Linked DNA regions of Parasedimentitalea psychrophila. The protein of the gene in region 1 interacts with the protein of each later gene in a pairwise test. Links are inferred from orthologs where the notes say so. Each region holds a gene or a part of one and is shown in the gene's direction. Other genes may lie near its edges.

Region 1 (5,129 bases):
ATAATGAGTACTCGTGCCGGATTTGTGGCTCTGATTGGTGAACCAAACGCAGGCAAGTCGACGCTGCTGAACCGCATGGTCGGGGCCAAGGTTTCGATCGTCACCCATAAGGTGCAGACCACCCGCGCGCGCATTCGTGGCGTGGCGATGGACGGTCAAAACCAGATCGTGTTTGTCGATACGCCGGGCCTGTTTGCACCGCGCCGCCGGTTGGACCGCGCCATGGTTGCGGCCGCCTGGGGCGGCGCTGCGGATGCGGATGTGATCGTGCTGATGGTCGAGGCCCACCGGGGCGTCACCGAGGGGGTGGAGAAGATCCTGGAAGGCCTGGCCGAGATTGGCAAGGGCCGCACTGTGACGCTGGCCATCAACAAGATCGACAAGGTTCCGACCGAAAAACTGTTGGGTCTGGCGCAGAAGCTGAACGAGAGCTACGATTTTTCCGAGACCTTTATGATTTCGGCGGAAAAAGGTCATGGGGTTGAGGATCTGCGCAGCTGGTTGGGGGCTAAGGTGCCCGAAGGTCCGTGGCTGTATCCCGAGGATCAGATTGCCGATCTGCCACTGCGGATGATTGCCGCTGAGATGACCCGAGAAAAGCTGACGCTGCGGCTGCATCAGGAATTGCCCTATCAGATGACGGTCGAGACCGAAGGCTGGGAAGATCGCAAGGACGGCTCGGTCAAGATTGATCAGGTGGTCTATGTGGTGCGTGACGGCCACAAGGGCATTGTGCTGGGCAAGGGGGGCGAGACCATCAAAGCTATTGGTCAGGCCTCCCGGACCGAGCTGACGGAGTTCCTAGACCGCAAGGTTCACCTGTTCCTGCAGGTCAAAGTGCGGCCGAACTGGCAGGACGAGTCCGAGCGTTATTCGCAGATGGGGCTGGACTTTAAGGACGGCAACTAGGGCCTTGATTAACGCGGGCGCATCAAGATCGGTGGCCGCCGGGGCGAGTGGTGGTTCTTTTTGCTATCGATCACGCCCGGCGGCATCGCCGGGCCGAGTCCGGCCCTGTGTTGCGGGATCTGCACCATGACCCGTCTGACAGCCGAATTCTGGGTGCAGGCCTATCTGACGCGGCTCAGGCTGCAGGGAATTCCGGGTTTTGTGGTGGCCCATGGCGATGACACGGCCGGCACGGTCCTGGTCAAGCTGAACACGTTGGACGGTCAGGCGATTGCGTTTCAGCGCTCCTATGATTTGATGAGCAATGAACGCCGATGGATCGAACTGGTCAGCGGCGATGAGCGCGAGGTGGATGTCTCGGTGCGCAAGCAACAGGATTTCGACCCCGATCTATGGGTGATCGAGGTCGAGGATCGCCAAGGCCGTCATCTGTTGGATGAACCGGGGCTGGCGTAGCTACCAGCCGCTGCTTTTGAACGCGATGTCATGTGCCGTGGCTGATGGTGCGCCACTGGCAAACCCCCGAATGTGTCCGGCGAAGGTTTTGAAATACTCTTGCGCCTGAAGGTGGGCCAGGGTTTCACCCTTGTCCCAGCGGCCCCAGTGAACCCGGGTTTGCTTGTCGTCGGCGATCGCCACCTGATAGATGAACTTGCCCGCAATCACCGGATCATTGTTGATGGCGGTGATGAAATCGGAGACGGCGCTTTGCCAAGGGGCCTCGGCGCCGCTGTATTTGTAAGTGATGGTGATGCCGCGCATTGTGGGAGTCCTTTGATTAACGGATGTGTTAATTAGAGGTAGGCAATGGGCTGGAGCAATCAAGGGCCAGCTTGCGGATTGGCGGCGGTTGCGGTCTGGTGCTTGCCACAGACCCAAGGGAGGACAGCCATTGGAGTGGCTTGATCACGGCATCTTGCTCAGCCTGCGCCGCCATGGCGAAAGCTCGGCGATTATTGATGTCTTTACCAAGGAACACGGTCGTCACGCGGGCGTGGTGCGGGGGGGGACCAGCCGCAGGCAGGCACCGGTGTTGCAACCCGGCGCGCAGCTGGACCTGATCTGGCGGGCCCGGCTGGAGGATCATCTGGGGCATTATCAGGCCGAGCTTTTGCGCAGTCGGGCAGCGGCGGCGCTGTCGGGGCGGTTGGCGCTGGCCGGGCTGAATGCAGTGACGGGTTTGCTGTCCTTTTGCCTGCCGGAGCGCGCCCCACATGCCAGTCTCTATGCCAAATCCGAACAGTTGCTGGACCTGCTGGAGCATGAAGAACTGTGGCCGCTGGCCTATCTGCACTGGGAGATGACACTGCTGGAGGAGATGGGGTTTGGTCTGGACCTTTCCGCCTGCGCGGTGACCGGGGCGAGTCGAGGGCTGATTTATGTCTCACCAAAATCCGGTCGGGCGGTGTCGGCTGAGGGGGCCGGTGACTGGGCCAGCCGGTTGCTGCCACTGCCACCGGTGCTGCTGGGGGAGGGCGAGGCCGACGACGCCGAGATCGAACAGGGGCTGCGCACCACCGGGTTTTTTCTTGAAGCCCGGCTGGCCCCGTCGCTGGGCCGTCACCCATTGCCCGAGGCGCGGGGGCGTTTTGTCGATGCCTTTACCCGGCGGCGGTAACGATCATTTGGGGCCACGTCACTGGCTCTGAATGATCTGTGCGATTCTGGTGCCAATGGCGCTGCTGGCCTTGACCGAGGGGTGGATCATGTCCACCGCGTGATATGAGCGATCGCCATGCGGAACCAGATCGCGCAGCGACAGAAAGTAGATATCGTTGTCGAGGTCGGCCAGCCGGGCAACCCGCTGCTCTAGAATGTCGCCCTCGCTGCGGCAGTGCTCAATCGCCGAGCCGACACCGGGGCTGCGCAGGTATCCGACATAGATGATCCGTGCTCCGGTTTGGCGAAGCTGCGACAGCATGCCGGGAATGGCGCCCTTGCGACCGTCGTCCGAGACCAGTTTGTCCAGTTTGCGATCACAGGCGAAACAACCACAGCCCAGCAACAGATCGTTGCCGCCTCCGTTGACAATGATCCAGTCCCAGTCGCCGGGCCTATACTGTTTGCGGATGTTCAGACCGGCGCTGCCTGAAATCGGCAGGTTATAGATCACCCGCGCGGCAGACACAGAGCGATCCTCCACCGGTTCCCCCAGGGTATCGGCCACCATATCGGGGATCGACTGGCCGCTGTTGCTGTTCCAGGCCATCAGCGAATCGCCCATCGCCAGAATACGGCTGGGCTGATCCTTGGGGATGGCCCCGGAACAGCCAGTTATGAGGGCCGTCACGGCAAGCAGGTGGGCAAGAAATCGCATGAGCTCTTATAGCGAGAATACCGGGCCAAGATACCACATCAGGCGGAAACAGTCTCTTTCCAGGCAGGGCCTATCCGGCGGGCAAAGAAACGCCCGGCACAGTGGCCGGGCAGGTATGGGGAAGCCCCGGGGAAGTGAAACGACGGTCAGGCCAGCAGGCGGCGGGCGATAACCTGCGCCTGAATTTCGGCGGCGCCTTCAAAGATGTTGAGAATGCGGGCATCACAGAGCACACGGCTGATTTTATACTCCATGGCAAAGCCGTTGCCGCCGTGGATCTGCAACCCGTTGTCCGCCGCCGCCCAGGCGACGCGGGCGCCCAGCAGTTTGGCCATGCCAGCCTCCAGATCGCAGCGATGGCCGTTGTCCTTTTCCCAGGCCGAGAAATAGGTCAGCTGGCGCGCGATCATGATTTCCACCGCCATCATCGCCAGTTTGCCCGACACCCGGGGGAATTCGATCAGTGATTTACCAAATTGCTTGCGGTCCTGAGCGTATTGGGTGGCAAGATCCAGCGCCGATTGCGCCACGCCAATGGCACGGGCGGCGGTCTGGATGCGGGCGGACTCAAAGGTCTCCATCAATTGCTTGAAGCCCTTGCCCTCAGCCCCGCCCAGCAGGTTTTCACCTTTGACCTGAAAGCCGTCGAAGGCCAGTTCGTATTCCTTCATGCCGCGATAGCCCAGCACCTCAATCTCGCCGCCACTCATGCCCTCGGTGGGGAAAGGGGCGTCGACAGTGCCGGGGGTCTTTTCCGCCAGGAACATCGACAGCCCACGATGGTCGGTCGAGTCGGGGTCGGTGCGGGCCAGCAGGGTCATCACATGGGTGCGGGCCGCATGGGTGATCCAGGTCTTGTTGCCGGTGATCTGGTAGTCGCCACTGGCGTCCTTGACGGCGCGGGTGCGCAAGGCGCCAAGGTCAGAGCCGGTGTTGGGTTCTGTGAAAACGGCGGTCGGCAGGATCTCGGCGCTGGCGATCTTGGGCAGCCAGTTTGCTTTCTGCGCGTCAGTGCCACCGCAGATGATCAGCTCGGCCGCGATTTCCGAGCGGGTGCCCAGCGAGCCAACCCCGATATAGCCGCGCGACAGCTCCTCGGAGACCACCACCATCGAGGCCTTGGATAGGCCAAAGCCGCCGAATTCCTCGGGGATGGTGAGGCCAAAGACCCCCATTTCGGCCAGCGCGTCGATGATCTCCATCGGGATCAGCTCGTCCTTAAGGTGCCAGTCATGGGCATGCGGTTCGACCCGCTCGACCGAGAACCGGCGGAACTGTTCGCGGATCATCTCCAGCTCGTCGTCCAGCCCGGTGGCGCCGGTGGTCAGATTGGCGGATTGCTGCTGCATCAGCTCGACCAGACGGCTGCGGGCGGCCTGGGTGTTGCTGGTCTGGGTCAGAGTTATCACCGCAGGCTGCATCAGCGCGCTCAGGTGGTCGGGGCCAAGCCCCATGTCCTGCAGGCGGACAACCTCGCCCTGGTTCATCTGAATGCCGCCGTGGATCTGGTTGAGGTATTCCCCAAAGCCGATCTGCAGGATCAGCTGCTCCACCTCGCCGAATTTTCCATCATCCTGCAGGCGTTCGGCCCATTTCTGCATCTGCACAAGGCTTTGCTGATAGGTGGCCAGCCAGGCCAGCCCATGCGCCGCGGTTTGGTTCTGTTCGATCAACCGCCCCGAGACACGACCGTTTTCACTGACCAGTGCAGCCACAGCCGTGCGGGCGGCCTGGAACACTGTATCCACCGGCGGCAGTGCAGCATTGGTCAGCGCCAGAAGATCACTAAGAAGGGTCGGGGTCATATGCAGGTCCAGTTCATCTTGGCGATGGGTCACATCTATACAGTCCTGACAGGTGGTAGTCACTTTGCAGCCGCAGCGCAACATAAAGACGCTGCATC
Region 2 (5,113 bases), 790 kb from region 1 along the record:
GCGGCGGTCAAAGATGCTCAGGCCAAGGCCACGGAAAAGGCACAGGAAGAAATGGCGCGACTGACCGAAAGCATGGGCCTGCCCAAGGACGTCAAGCTGCCGTTCTGAGGCTGATCCCGATGTTGAAACCTCTGTTGTTCGCCCTGGCGATGCTGATGCCTGCCACCTTGCAGGCCCAGGCTTGGGCGACACGTGAGACCTGCGAGGTTGTCTCGGCCGAGATTGACCCGCAGGCCCTGCCGGATGCGCTGCTCGCCCAACTGCGGGCTGATGCCGCCAAAATACCCAACCCCAAAGGCCGGTTCTGGCGCGTCCAGTCCCCTGGTGGCGCGGTGTCGCACCTGTGGGGCACCGTGCATTCGAATGATCCGCTGATCCTGGATCTGCCGGTCATCGTGCAACAGCGGATTTCCGGCGCCCGCATCGTGGCGCTGGAATTTGACCCGGTGTTTGCCTCTCGCCAGGCGGTTGAGGATCATCAGGAAAAAGAACTGTTCCGCCCGAAAAACAGCACCTACAGTTTTGACGACTCTGGCTTGGATCCGCTGATTGTCGATTGGATTCGCAGCCGTCTTGACGGCTTGGGTTGGGGCCGAGAGGCGGCGGATTACCTTACCTTGCCTTTTATCGTCGAAACCCTGTTGTCTGACCCCTGCGACGATTTTTCGGCGGGCGTGGTGCCCGATCAGGATAGTCTGATCCAAACGCTCGGCCTGATTGGCGGCAGCCGCATTCTGGGCCTCGAATCTCCGGATGCGCTGACCGACCACCTGAAAGATCCGCTCAACCAGGACACCACCCTAGCCCTTCTGGCGGTCTATGGCGGCTATCTGGACCCATTGGCCGCAGCCAACCGGGCGACTGGCTTTGCGCTGTATCTGCAGGGGGAATTGGCCCTGGGACGGGCATGGCAGAGGTCCACCCTGGCCCGCATCTACGGGCCGGACCTGGCCGCGCTCTATCTGCAACGCGCCGACCACTTCCTGCTGACCCAGCGCAATAAGACCTTTCTGCAAACCGCCCTGCCCGAGCTGCAGCACGGCGGTGTGTTCATGGCAATCGGATCATTCCATTTGCCCGGCGAACAAGGCATGATCGAACTGCTGCGGCAGGCGGGATATACCGTCTCTCGCATTCCCCTGCCCGGCGAGGTACCGGACGTCCCAGTCGGAGTGACAGTGAAATGAGCGAATCCACCGACGATATTGAAATCCTGATTGCGCTGATGGCCAAACTGCCCGGCCTGGGCCCGCGCTCGGCCCGACGGGCGGTGCTGCACCTGATCCGCAAGCGCGCCCTGTTGCTGACCCCATTGGCCGATTCGATGAGCCAGGTCGCCATCAGCGCCCGCGAATGTCTGAACTGCGGCAATGTCGGCACCTCTGAAATCTGCGATATCTGTCTCGACGAGAACCGCGCCAATGGTGAACTCTGCGTGGTCGAGGACGTTGGCGATCTCTGGGCGATGGAACGCGCGGCCGTGTTCAAAGGCCGCTATCACGTGCTGGGCGGCACCCTGTCCGCTCTGGATGCCATCGGCCCCGAAGAGCTGCGCATTCCGCGTCTGGCCGACCGGGTCACAGCCGAGGCCATCAACGAGGTGATCCTGGCGCTGAATGTCACCATCGACGGCCAGACCACCGCCCATTACATCGCCGACCAGCTGCAGGGGCAGGTCAAACTGACCACTCTGGCGCAAGGCGTACCAATTGGCGGCGAGCTGGATTATCTGGACGACGGCACCATCACCGCCGCCCTGCGGGCCCGCAAAGAGATCTGAGCCAAATTTTAGAAGTAACGGCACCGGACCAGCCCAATACCAAAAACAATACCCCCACCACCAAGTCAGCGCAGCGGTTTTTCCTGATCCTGCTGCAAGGCACTATTGGTTCACTTTGCCCCCCCCCGTGAGCAATACCGAAGCAGGCAGGTTACTGTGTGCAGGATGGTTTACGGCCCTTCGCTGAAATGAGTCCCACGATCTAATCTGTAGACAAGGACAAAACCGCTCTCGCGGTAATAGCGTCCGTTTCAAGCAGTGTTGTCGGAACATGCAAGCACGCATTTACCAGCTTATCAAAGCACACTTTCTACAAATGCATTCTGTGCATGCATCAGAAATGCCTTTGCTGATGTCGCGAGGCACCGTTGATGGCGCATCGCATCCGCCGCAACCTCCTCTCCGCGTGTCACTGGTGGACATGGGATGAAGAACACATCAGGGCGGCACCTATCTAGCAAAACAGCCGTGATGCGGAAAGACGGGAGCGCGTCTCTTTCTTCGCGGCTTGGGGCTGATGGCCAACAGTCTGTAACGATAAGGTCAGCATCCTCGATCACGCGCGGATCGTCTGCCGTACGCCGACGCGCGCCACAATCAGCAGCAGAAAATAACAAGCTTGGCGGGGCGACCTGAACAACTTCGATCGAAAGAGTTTCAGCCGCTTCGAACCAGGAGCGGGCTATGTTACCCGCCGGTCCGACCACTGCGACCCGCAAACCATCCCAAGACCCTCTTTGGGACAGAACAAAAGCGAGATCGCCAAGTACTTCGCACGGATGATTATCGTTCGTGCGAAGGTTCATGACAGGTGCATCAAGCGCGTCTGCAAAGGCGCGAAGGCGGGGCAAACTTGGCGTTCGAATTGCCATTAGATCAAACCAATTGTCCATGTAACCCGCCAAATCTTCTATGGTCTCGGCGCCTTCAAGCTTTGCCGTCACATTCACGTTGATGCCACCCATCGCTGCGACCCCAAGTGCAAGCGCCGTCGGGTTGCGCCATCCAGGTAACTCCGCGATAGAGCCAACCCTAGCTCCACTAAGTGTCTGCGGCATGTTCCGCGATATCCAGCACGCGCCTAATTCAATTGCTCGGACGGCAAGTTGCTCTACAATTGGCTGGTCCAGATCAGAGAGCGACAGTAAGTCGATTTGCTTCATATGCACTTTCCCGTATTCAGAATCTCTTTTTTGTATGTCCCTTTGCCAACGGATTTTTGTTAACCCCAATTTAGCAAACAGTCACGACGCCGAGGAACCTTGCAATACGGGCGTTAGCTTTCCCTTCGCTGTGATGGTCACATTAGACCGATTCTTCACCCCACCCTCAAACACTTAACTTATTAGAAACCAACCGAAGGCAACCAGTGGAAAGCCCCACCAAGAATTATTCATCAGCACGCTGTTCGTGGCTACCGAAACACAAAATCCAGCCTATCAAACGAAACAGGCCTTCCGAAGAACGGAAGGCCTGCAACAGGTATAGTAACAAACCGGGACACAAGGCCGGGTCTCTACAAAAGCTCAAACAGGATCAGCCGCGTGGGTCGTCGCTGTCATCATCGTCGTCGTCATCGCCGTCGCCACCGCCGGCCGGCAGGTTAAAGAAGCTGTCAGCATCCACCGGCGCTTCTCTCTTCGGCGCACGATCAAGACCGCCCAGCGTAAAGGTCGCCAGACCCTCCATGCCGCTTGCCATCTTGGGCTCGGCGTCCATTTCCAGCGACTGTTCGGTGCTGACCAGCTTACGACGCTCGTCGTCGCTCATCACGCCGCCCTCGGCAGCTTTCTTGGCAGCCGCCTTTTGCACCGCCTGGTCCAACTCGGACTGCTTACACAGGCCCAGTGCAACCGGATCGATTGGCTGGATGTTGGCGATATTCCAGTGGGTCCGCTCGCGGATCGCCTGGATCGTCGGCTTGGTGGTGCCCACCAGCTTGGAAATCTGGCTGTCCGCCAGCTCCGGGTGGAACTTGACCAGCCAATAGATCGAGGCCGGACGGTCCTGCCGCTTGGACAGCGGTGTATACCGCGGACCACGGCGTTTTTCCTCGCCCGCAGCCGCCGCATAGAATTTAAGCTTCAGCTTGTGCATCGGGCTGGCTTCAGCCGCCGCGATCTCTTCCTGGGTCAGCTGATTGTTGGCGACCGGGTCAAACCCTTTCACCCCCTGGGCCACGTCGCCATCAGCGATGCCCTGGACTTCCAGCTCGTGCAGATCAACAAAGTCCGCAATCTGTTTAAAGCTGATGGTGGTATTGTCCACCAGCCACACAGCGGTTGCTTTTGCCATCAACGGTTTTGCCATGTGCTCATCTCCATTTACAACACATCTTCCCCGCCGCCTGAAATAGGCTGCCCCGCCTTAGGGGTCTGGTTTCCATTGTCGGGGAATTTGAACCCTATATAGTCGGGATGTTTCAATTTGGGAAGAGCCGAATGCGCAGCATCATTTTGACCGTTGGTTTTGCCCTTTGGGCCCTGAACATCGGCGCCGCCAACGCTGACGGGGAAACGGCGGGAGAGTTCGACTATTACGTGCTGGCCCTCAGCTGGTCGCCCAATTGGTGCGCGCTGGAGGGCGACGCCCGCGGTTCTGACCAATGCGACAGCCGCCACGATTACGGCTGGACCCTGCACGGCCTATGGCCGCAGTTTCACCGTGGCTGGCCGTCATACTGCCACAGCTCGGTCGCCCCGCCATCGCGCCAGATGAGCGCCGAAATGAGCGGCATCATGGGCAGCGCCGGTCTGGCCTGGCACCAGTGGAAGAAACACGGCACCTGTTCGGGCCTGTCGGCGCAGCACTATTATGCGCTGATGCGCCAAGCCTACGCCTCCATCAGCCGTCCCGCCGTATTTCGCAAGCTGGACAAGGGCATAACCCTGCCCGCCGCACTGGTCGAGACGGCCTTTCTGCAGGCCAATCCATTTCTTGGAAAGGACATGCTGACCGTGACCTGCCGTGATGGTTATATCCAGGAAGCCCGGGTCTGCCTGTCAAAGGACCTGACCCCAGTGCCCTGCGGCCGCGATGTGATCCGCGACTGCCGCCTGAAAAACGCCCGCTTGGCGCCAGTGCGGTAGCGCCCCCAACAGGGCTATTTCATAAATAAGGCGGCAAGGGCTGCCGCCCGTCGCAACACTGTGAAGGACATTCGCGCCAATTGTGCTAGAGTCACCTTAAGTGCCGCGCCCGGCAACTGCCCAGACGGCACCCTTCGTCATGGATAGTGAAAGGAGCCCGCTCATGGCAAAAACAATTGGCAATCCACTCAGCTGGTTGTTTCAGCACGCAGAAACAACCAGCCATCACATCTCGGCCTCGGTC
Region 3 (4,914 bases), 2.7 Mb from region 1 along the record:
AACTTGAAGCGTTTTCGACAAAGCGGTGCTTTCGCCGGCAGTCCCGACTATTGAGTGTCGAGCGAGAATAGTCTCGACTAAGGTCGTTCCGGATCTTGGCATCCCCATGACAAACACGATACGCGGGCCATCGCGATGACACTCTGTCGTGGTGTTTTTCCTGAATTTCTCAATCTGACCGTCTACCAGTTGCTCCATCACTTCAGGAGAATAGTCCGCTTTTTGGGCGGCCTTAGCCTTGGCAAAGAACCGAAACGCAGAGTTCGGGCGGTTGGAGGCGTGTTCGATTTGCCCAAGTGCACTAAAAACTGCGGAGCGTTCTGCGTTTGACAACTTTGGTGACTTTGGTGACTTTGATAGCTTTCGCAATCTAGATGCTTTTTGACCATCGCGCCTAAAAGGGTCTAAACGATTCAAAGCAGCCAATGCAAAAACAGAATTTTTATCTTCCTTCAATACCTTACGGTATCCTTCAATTGCACCCTGTTTATCACCAAGCGAGTGCTTCATAGCAGCCAATTTCCCCCACCCAGCCGTCAGGTCTGGCCTGAGTTGGATTAGGACCTCAACCAGGGAAATGGCTGCTTGACAATCACCTAACTGAAAGTAACAGCTGGCTGTTCTGTCCAGTACAGCGACATCAAGGCTGCTCTCTTGCATCAGCGGTAGTAGTCCAGCCAGGGCCATTCTGTACTGACGTCTCTCCATGAGATGATCAGCGGTCTTTAGAATCTGGCGGCTGGACTGTGCGGCCATGTCACGGTCCGAAATGTCGAGTTGAGCTGAATTTGACATGTGTTGTCCCACAAGGTCGAAAAGATCACTCACATTAGCGAACCAAAATGAATACGACGTAAACGCATGCCTCGGTGAGTTTACGGACTGCCAAATTCCAGCTCGACCTGACCGGGTTCGGTCCATCAACAACAGCGTGCCAAGATCGCGTGATGAACTGACGGTTCGGCGGCGACAGCCTCTCATATGGCAGACAATGCATTGATTATATGTCGTTTTGCATTCATCCCTCACAAGGGTTGCCATGGCCTGCAAGCGCCTGAAACAGGCCCTTTGGCGCTGTTTGAATCAGCTTAACAAGATCACCACGATCATCAGCAGGTTCATCGCCGACACGGGCAGAAGCCAAGGTCTGCGCTGATGCCAGACCGCCCCCAAAGCTGCCATCGGCAGGGACAATACAAAGCCGGCAATGCACATCGTTCCAACCAGAACTCCAAGCAGACCACTGCTGGGCCCCCACAATGTTCCCGGCATCACCATGCCCTTGAGACCAACACCAATCAGAATGCCCAAGATCGCGCCAAGCAGGGTCAATCCAACACCGCGCAGATCGACAGCGGGACGTTGCCCCAGAATTCCATCTACGATTTCACGGGTCGGCACCGCAGTGGGGTGCCACTGCATACGATCAAGACGTTGGTTAAAGCTCTTGGCAATCAAGACATGTCCTCCAAAACTTAAGTCAAAATTAACCAAGATTAAGGCAAATTAATGCCCCGAGAAGGGCGTTAACGCGGCATTAAGCCAGCCTTAAGGTCGCGTTAACGCCGACGCGGGAAACAGGCTGTAAATCAGCTGCCCCAGATTTTTTTCACGTAGTTTTGGGTCTCTCGGTACGGCGGGATTCCGCCATGCTTTTCAACCGCTTGTGGTCCTGCGTTATAGGCCGCCAGAGCCAGTTTCCAGGTGCCGAATTTGCGGTATTGCCTGGCCAGATACCGGGCGCCACCTTCTAGGTTTTGCTGGGGTTTTTGAGGGTCAACGCCCAAAGACCGGGCAGTGGCGGGCATCAGCTGCGCAAGCCCCAACGCGCCCTTGTGAGACTTTGCATTGGGGTTCCAGTTGCTTTCCTGCTGCACCAATCGCAGAAACAGATCTTCGGGTACCCCGTGCTGTCGCGCGGCAGAGCGAGCCATATCAAGGTATTCCCCCCGATAGTTACCGCTATAGGGTAAGTGGCCCCATTTACTGGGCGTATAGATACTGGGTGGCTTTAAACGGACCGAGTTATTGTACTGTCCCGCCGCCCGACCATCCAGAACGCGGGTATGCGATGCAAACAGGCTCCGCTGGCTCTTTGTGCCAAAAATATCCGCCGCAGCAACCGGGCCAGCCGATAAACCTGCAATAACCATGCCAATAGCCAGCTTGCGCATATCAAATTACCCTGCCCTGTCCCCTAACCTCGGCGCAATATATAGACTCTGACTTAAAATGAAAGCATACCAGCAGAACCTTGCCGGTGTCAGGATCATGACCAACAGGCGCCAGTGAACAAACACCCATTTCATCCACAGATGCCTGCTTTTATCAGCCGGGCTCGGACTGTACGGTGTCATATCAAGAGGTGCCGTCAGATTCGCACCACCACAAATATAGACAGCAATAAGGACACGCCCCATGGCCGGCTCAGTCAACAAAGTCATTCTCATCGGCAACCTGGGCCGCGACCCCGAGGTGCGCAGCTTTCAGAACGGCGGCAAGGTGTGCAACCTGCGCATTGCCACCTCGGAAAACTGGAAAGACCGCAGCACCGGAGAGCGGCGCGAAAAAACCGAATGGCACTCGGTCGCCATCTTCAGCGAAGGTCTGGTTCGGGTCGCCGAGCAATATCTGCGCAAAGGCTCCAAGGTCTACATCGAAGGTGCGCTGCAAACGCGCAAATGGCAGGACCAATCCGGTGCTGACCGCTATTCAACCGAGGTCGTGCTGCAGGGCTTTGGCTCAACGCTGACCATGTTGGATGGTCGCGGTGAAGGCGGCGATCAAGGTGGAGGCGGCGGCAACTACGGTGGTGGTGGCGGCGGTGGCAACTATGGCGGCGGCGGCGGTGGCAGTTCGTATGACAGCGGCTCGCAAGGCGGCGGATCGCAAGGCGGCGGCGGCAACTTTGGCGGCGGCGGCGCGCAAAGCGGTGCGTCCCATAACATTGATGACGACGAAATCCCGTTCTAAGATTGACCATATTTCATTGGTAAACTTTTATCGGTTTCACCAATCACAACAAAGGGCTGGCATTTGTCGGCCCTTTTTTGCTGCGCAAGTCTCTAACCTGACCACCAAGCCGGCCCCCATGAAATTATTGTCGCAAATTTCATCTTGGTCGCAAACAGAACAGTTTCCGATTCTGACCGGGGCATTCTGATGTCAACGGGAGAGGAGAGACCATGCAAAGGGAACAATGTTTTGTCAGCCTAATCTGCCGCACTATTGGTGCGGCGCGTGGGCTTGCTGCCAGGGGCCGTCCTGTTTGGATCTGACACCCCTTCAGATCCATTTGAAATAACAGGCTTTACCATGAACAAACCAACCAACCCCACCGCCCGCGTCGCCCGCAGCGGAGGTCGCGCCGCGCGTCGCGCCGCCCGTGCAGCACCGGTTCCCGAGCATCTTCGCTCCATACATCCAGGCATGGAAGGCGGCACACTCAAGCCGCTCACCCAGCAAGATATGGAACGCATCCATAGTTCTGTCTTGGACGCACTGGAAAATATCGGTCTTGCCGATGCGCCGCAAAGCGGCATTGACTACTTGGTCGGCGCAGGCTGCATCCTGGGAGATGACGGCCGCATCCGCTTTCCGCGGGCTTTGGTCGAAGACACCATCGCCAAGGCCAATCGCTCGATCACCCTGTTCAGCCGCGATGGCAAAACTGATCTGGAGCTGTCGGGCAACCGGGTCCACTACGGCACCGCAGGCGCCGCCGTGAGCATGGTCGATGTCCACGGCCGTGAATACCGCCATTCTACGGTGCAAGACCTGCATGACGCGGCACGCATTGCAGACCAGTTGAACAATATTCACTTTCTCCAGCGGCCAATGGTCTGCCGTGACATCGCCGACAATCGTGAGATGGACCTGAATTCCATCTATGCCAGCGCAGCCGGCACCACCAAACACATAGGCGTTTCATTCAGCGAACCCGATTTTGTCGATGACGGCCTTGAAATGCTGCACATGATGGCCGGAGGCGAAGACAAATGGCGTGAACGGCCCTTTGTGTCGAACAGCAATTGTTTTGTAGTGCCGCCGATGAAGTTCGCCACCGAAAGCTGCGAAGTCATGGAGAAATGCATCCTTGGTGGTATGCCTGTTCTGTTGCTTTCGGCGGGCATGGCAGGCGCTACCGCACCGTCAACCATTGCCGGCGCTATTGTGCAGGCCTGCGCCGAATGTCTGGCCGGTCTGGTCTATGTCAACGCCGTCAAACCCGGTGCCCCGGCAATTTTTGGAACCTGGCCATTTGGGCTCGACCTGCGAACAGGCGCTATGTCCGTCGGCTCGGGCGAACAGGCGCTGCTGACGGCAGGCTGTGCTCAGATGCACTCATTCTATGGCGTGCCGGGAGGTGCTGCGGCAGGGGCCGCCGATTCCAAACTGCCGGATATGCAGGCCGGATGGGAGCAGATGTGCTCGGCGGTGATGGCGGGGCTGTCCGGTCTGAACATGGTCTATGAAGCTGGCGGCATGCATGCGTCCTTGCTGGGCTTTTGTCATGAATCACTGATCCTCAGTGATGATCTGCTTGGACAGGCGCTGCGCTGTGTTCGCGGCATCGAAGTCACGGACGAAACAATGGCGCTGGATCAGATCCGCGACACCTGCATTGGCGGCCCCGGTCACTATCTTGGCACCAGCCAAACACTCAGCCGGATGGAGAGCGACTATGTCTACCCCAGCCTTGGCGACCGCACCTCGCCCAAGGAATGGGCGGAAATGGGCAAACCGGACCTGTTGCAAAATGCCACCGCCCGCAAAGAAGAAATTCTGGGTGTGCGCTCGGCAGCCCGGTTTGATGCCGAAACGGATAAGGCTCTGCGAGGCCGTTTCAATATCCACCTGCCGAGTTAAGACAGCCAGTTAAGATAGAATTCCGGTTTGCACCCAACTGATGGC

What was found.
Region 2: the proteins of recO (region 1) and recR interact in binary tests that used the Escherichia coli proteins (3 or more experiments, as listed by UniProt). The link is inferred for Parasedimentitalea psychrophila from one-to-one orthologs.
Region 3: the proteins of recO (region 1) and ssb interact in binary tests that used the Escherichia coli proteins (3 or more experiments, as listed by UniProt). The link is inferred for Parasedimentitalea psychrophila from one-to-one orthologs.

What each region holds. Positions count from the first base shown.
Region 1 is NZ_CP127247.1:1,253,361-1,258,489, reverse strand. Bases 668-3,664 are described here. They hold recO (DNA repair protein RecO), read left to right. Parts: upstream 668-1,801; coding sequence 1,802-2,527; downstream 2,528-3,664. Other genes in these bases: QPJ95_RS06005 (acyl-CoA dehydrogenase family protein), read right to left, coding at 3,373-3,664; QPJ95_RS06010 (SGNH/GDSL hydrolase family protein), read right to left, coding at 2,546-3,226; QPJ95_RS06020 (hypothetical protein), read right to left, coding at 1,366-1,671; QPJ95_RS06025 (DUF1491 family protein), read left to right, coding at 1,036-1,365; era (GTPase Era), read left to right, coding at 668-909. Also shown: rnc (ribonuclease III), read left to right, coding at 1-4; more of era, read left to right, coding at 4-667; more of QPJ95_RS06005, read right to left, coding at 3,665-5,031. UniProt on the Escherichia coli protein: Involved in DNA repair and RecF pathway recombination.
Region 2 is NZ_CP127247.1:2,038,149-2,043,261, reverse strand. What follows is about bases 1-2,981. They hold recR (recombination mediator RecR), read left to right. Parts: upstream 1-1,183; coding sequence 1,184-1,780; downstream 1,781-2,981. Other genes in these bases: QPJ95_RS09860 (hypothetical protein), read right to left, coding at 2,077-2,943; QPJ95_RS09870 (TraB/GumN family protein), read left to right, coding at 120-1,187; QPJ95_RS09875 (YbaB/EbfC family nucleoid-associated protein), read left to right, coding at 1-108. In the rest of the region: QPJ95_RS09855 (DUF1013 domain-containing protein), read right to left, coding at 3,317-4,090; QPJ95_RS09850 (ribonuclease T2), read left to right, coding at 4,222-4,869; QPJ95_RS09845 (DUF2189 domain-containing protein), read left to right, coding at 5,033-5,113. UniProt on the Escherichia coli protein: May play a role in DNA repair. It seems to be involved in an RecBC-independent recombinational process of DNA repair. It may act with RecF and RecO.
Region 3 is NZ_CP127247.1:3,927,507-3,932,420, reverse strand. What follows is about bases 1,414-4,195. They hold ssb (single-stranded DNA-binding protein), read left to right. Parts: upstream 1,414-2,418; coding sequence 2,419-2,973; downstream 2,974-4,195. Other genes in these bases: QPJ95_RS19055 (trimethylamine methyltransferase family protein), read left to right, coding at 3,316-4,195; QPJ95_RS19065 (lytic transglycosylase domain-containing protein), read right to left, coding at 1,590-2,174; QPJ95_RS19070 (hypothetical protein), read right to left, coding at 1,414-1,458. In the rest of the region: QPJ95_RS19075 (tetratricopeptide repeat-containing sulfotransferase family protein), read right to left, coding at 1-795; more of QPJ95_RS19070, read right to left, coding at 1,084-1,413; more of QPJ95_RS19055, read left to right, coding at 4,196-4,869. UniProt on the Escherichia coli protein: Plays an important role in DNA replication, recombination and repair. Binds to ssDNA and to an array of partner proteins to recruit them to their sites of action during DNA metabolism. Acts as a sliding platform that migrates on DNA via reptation.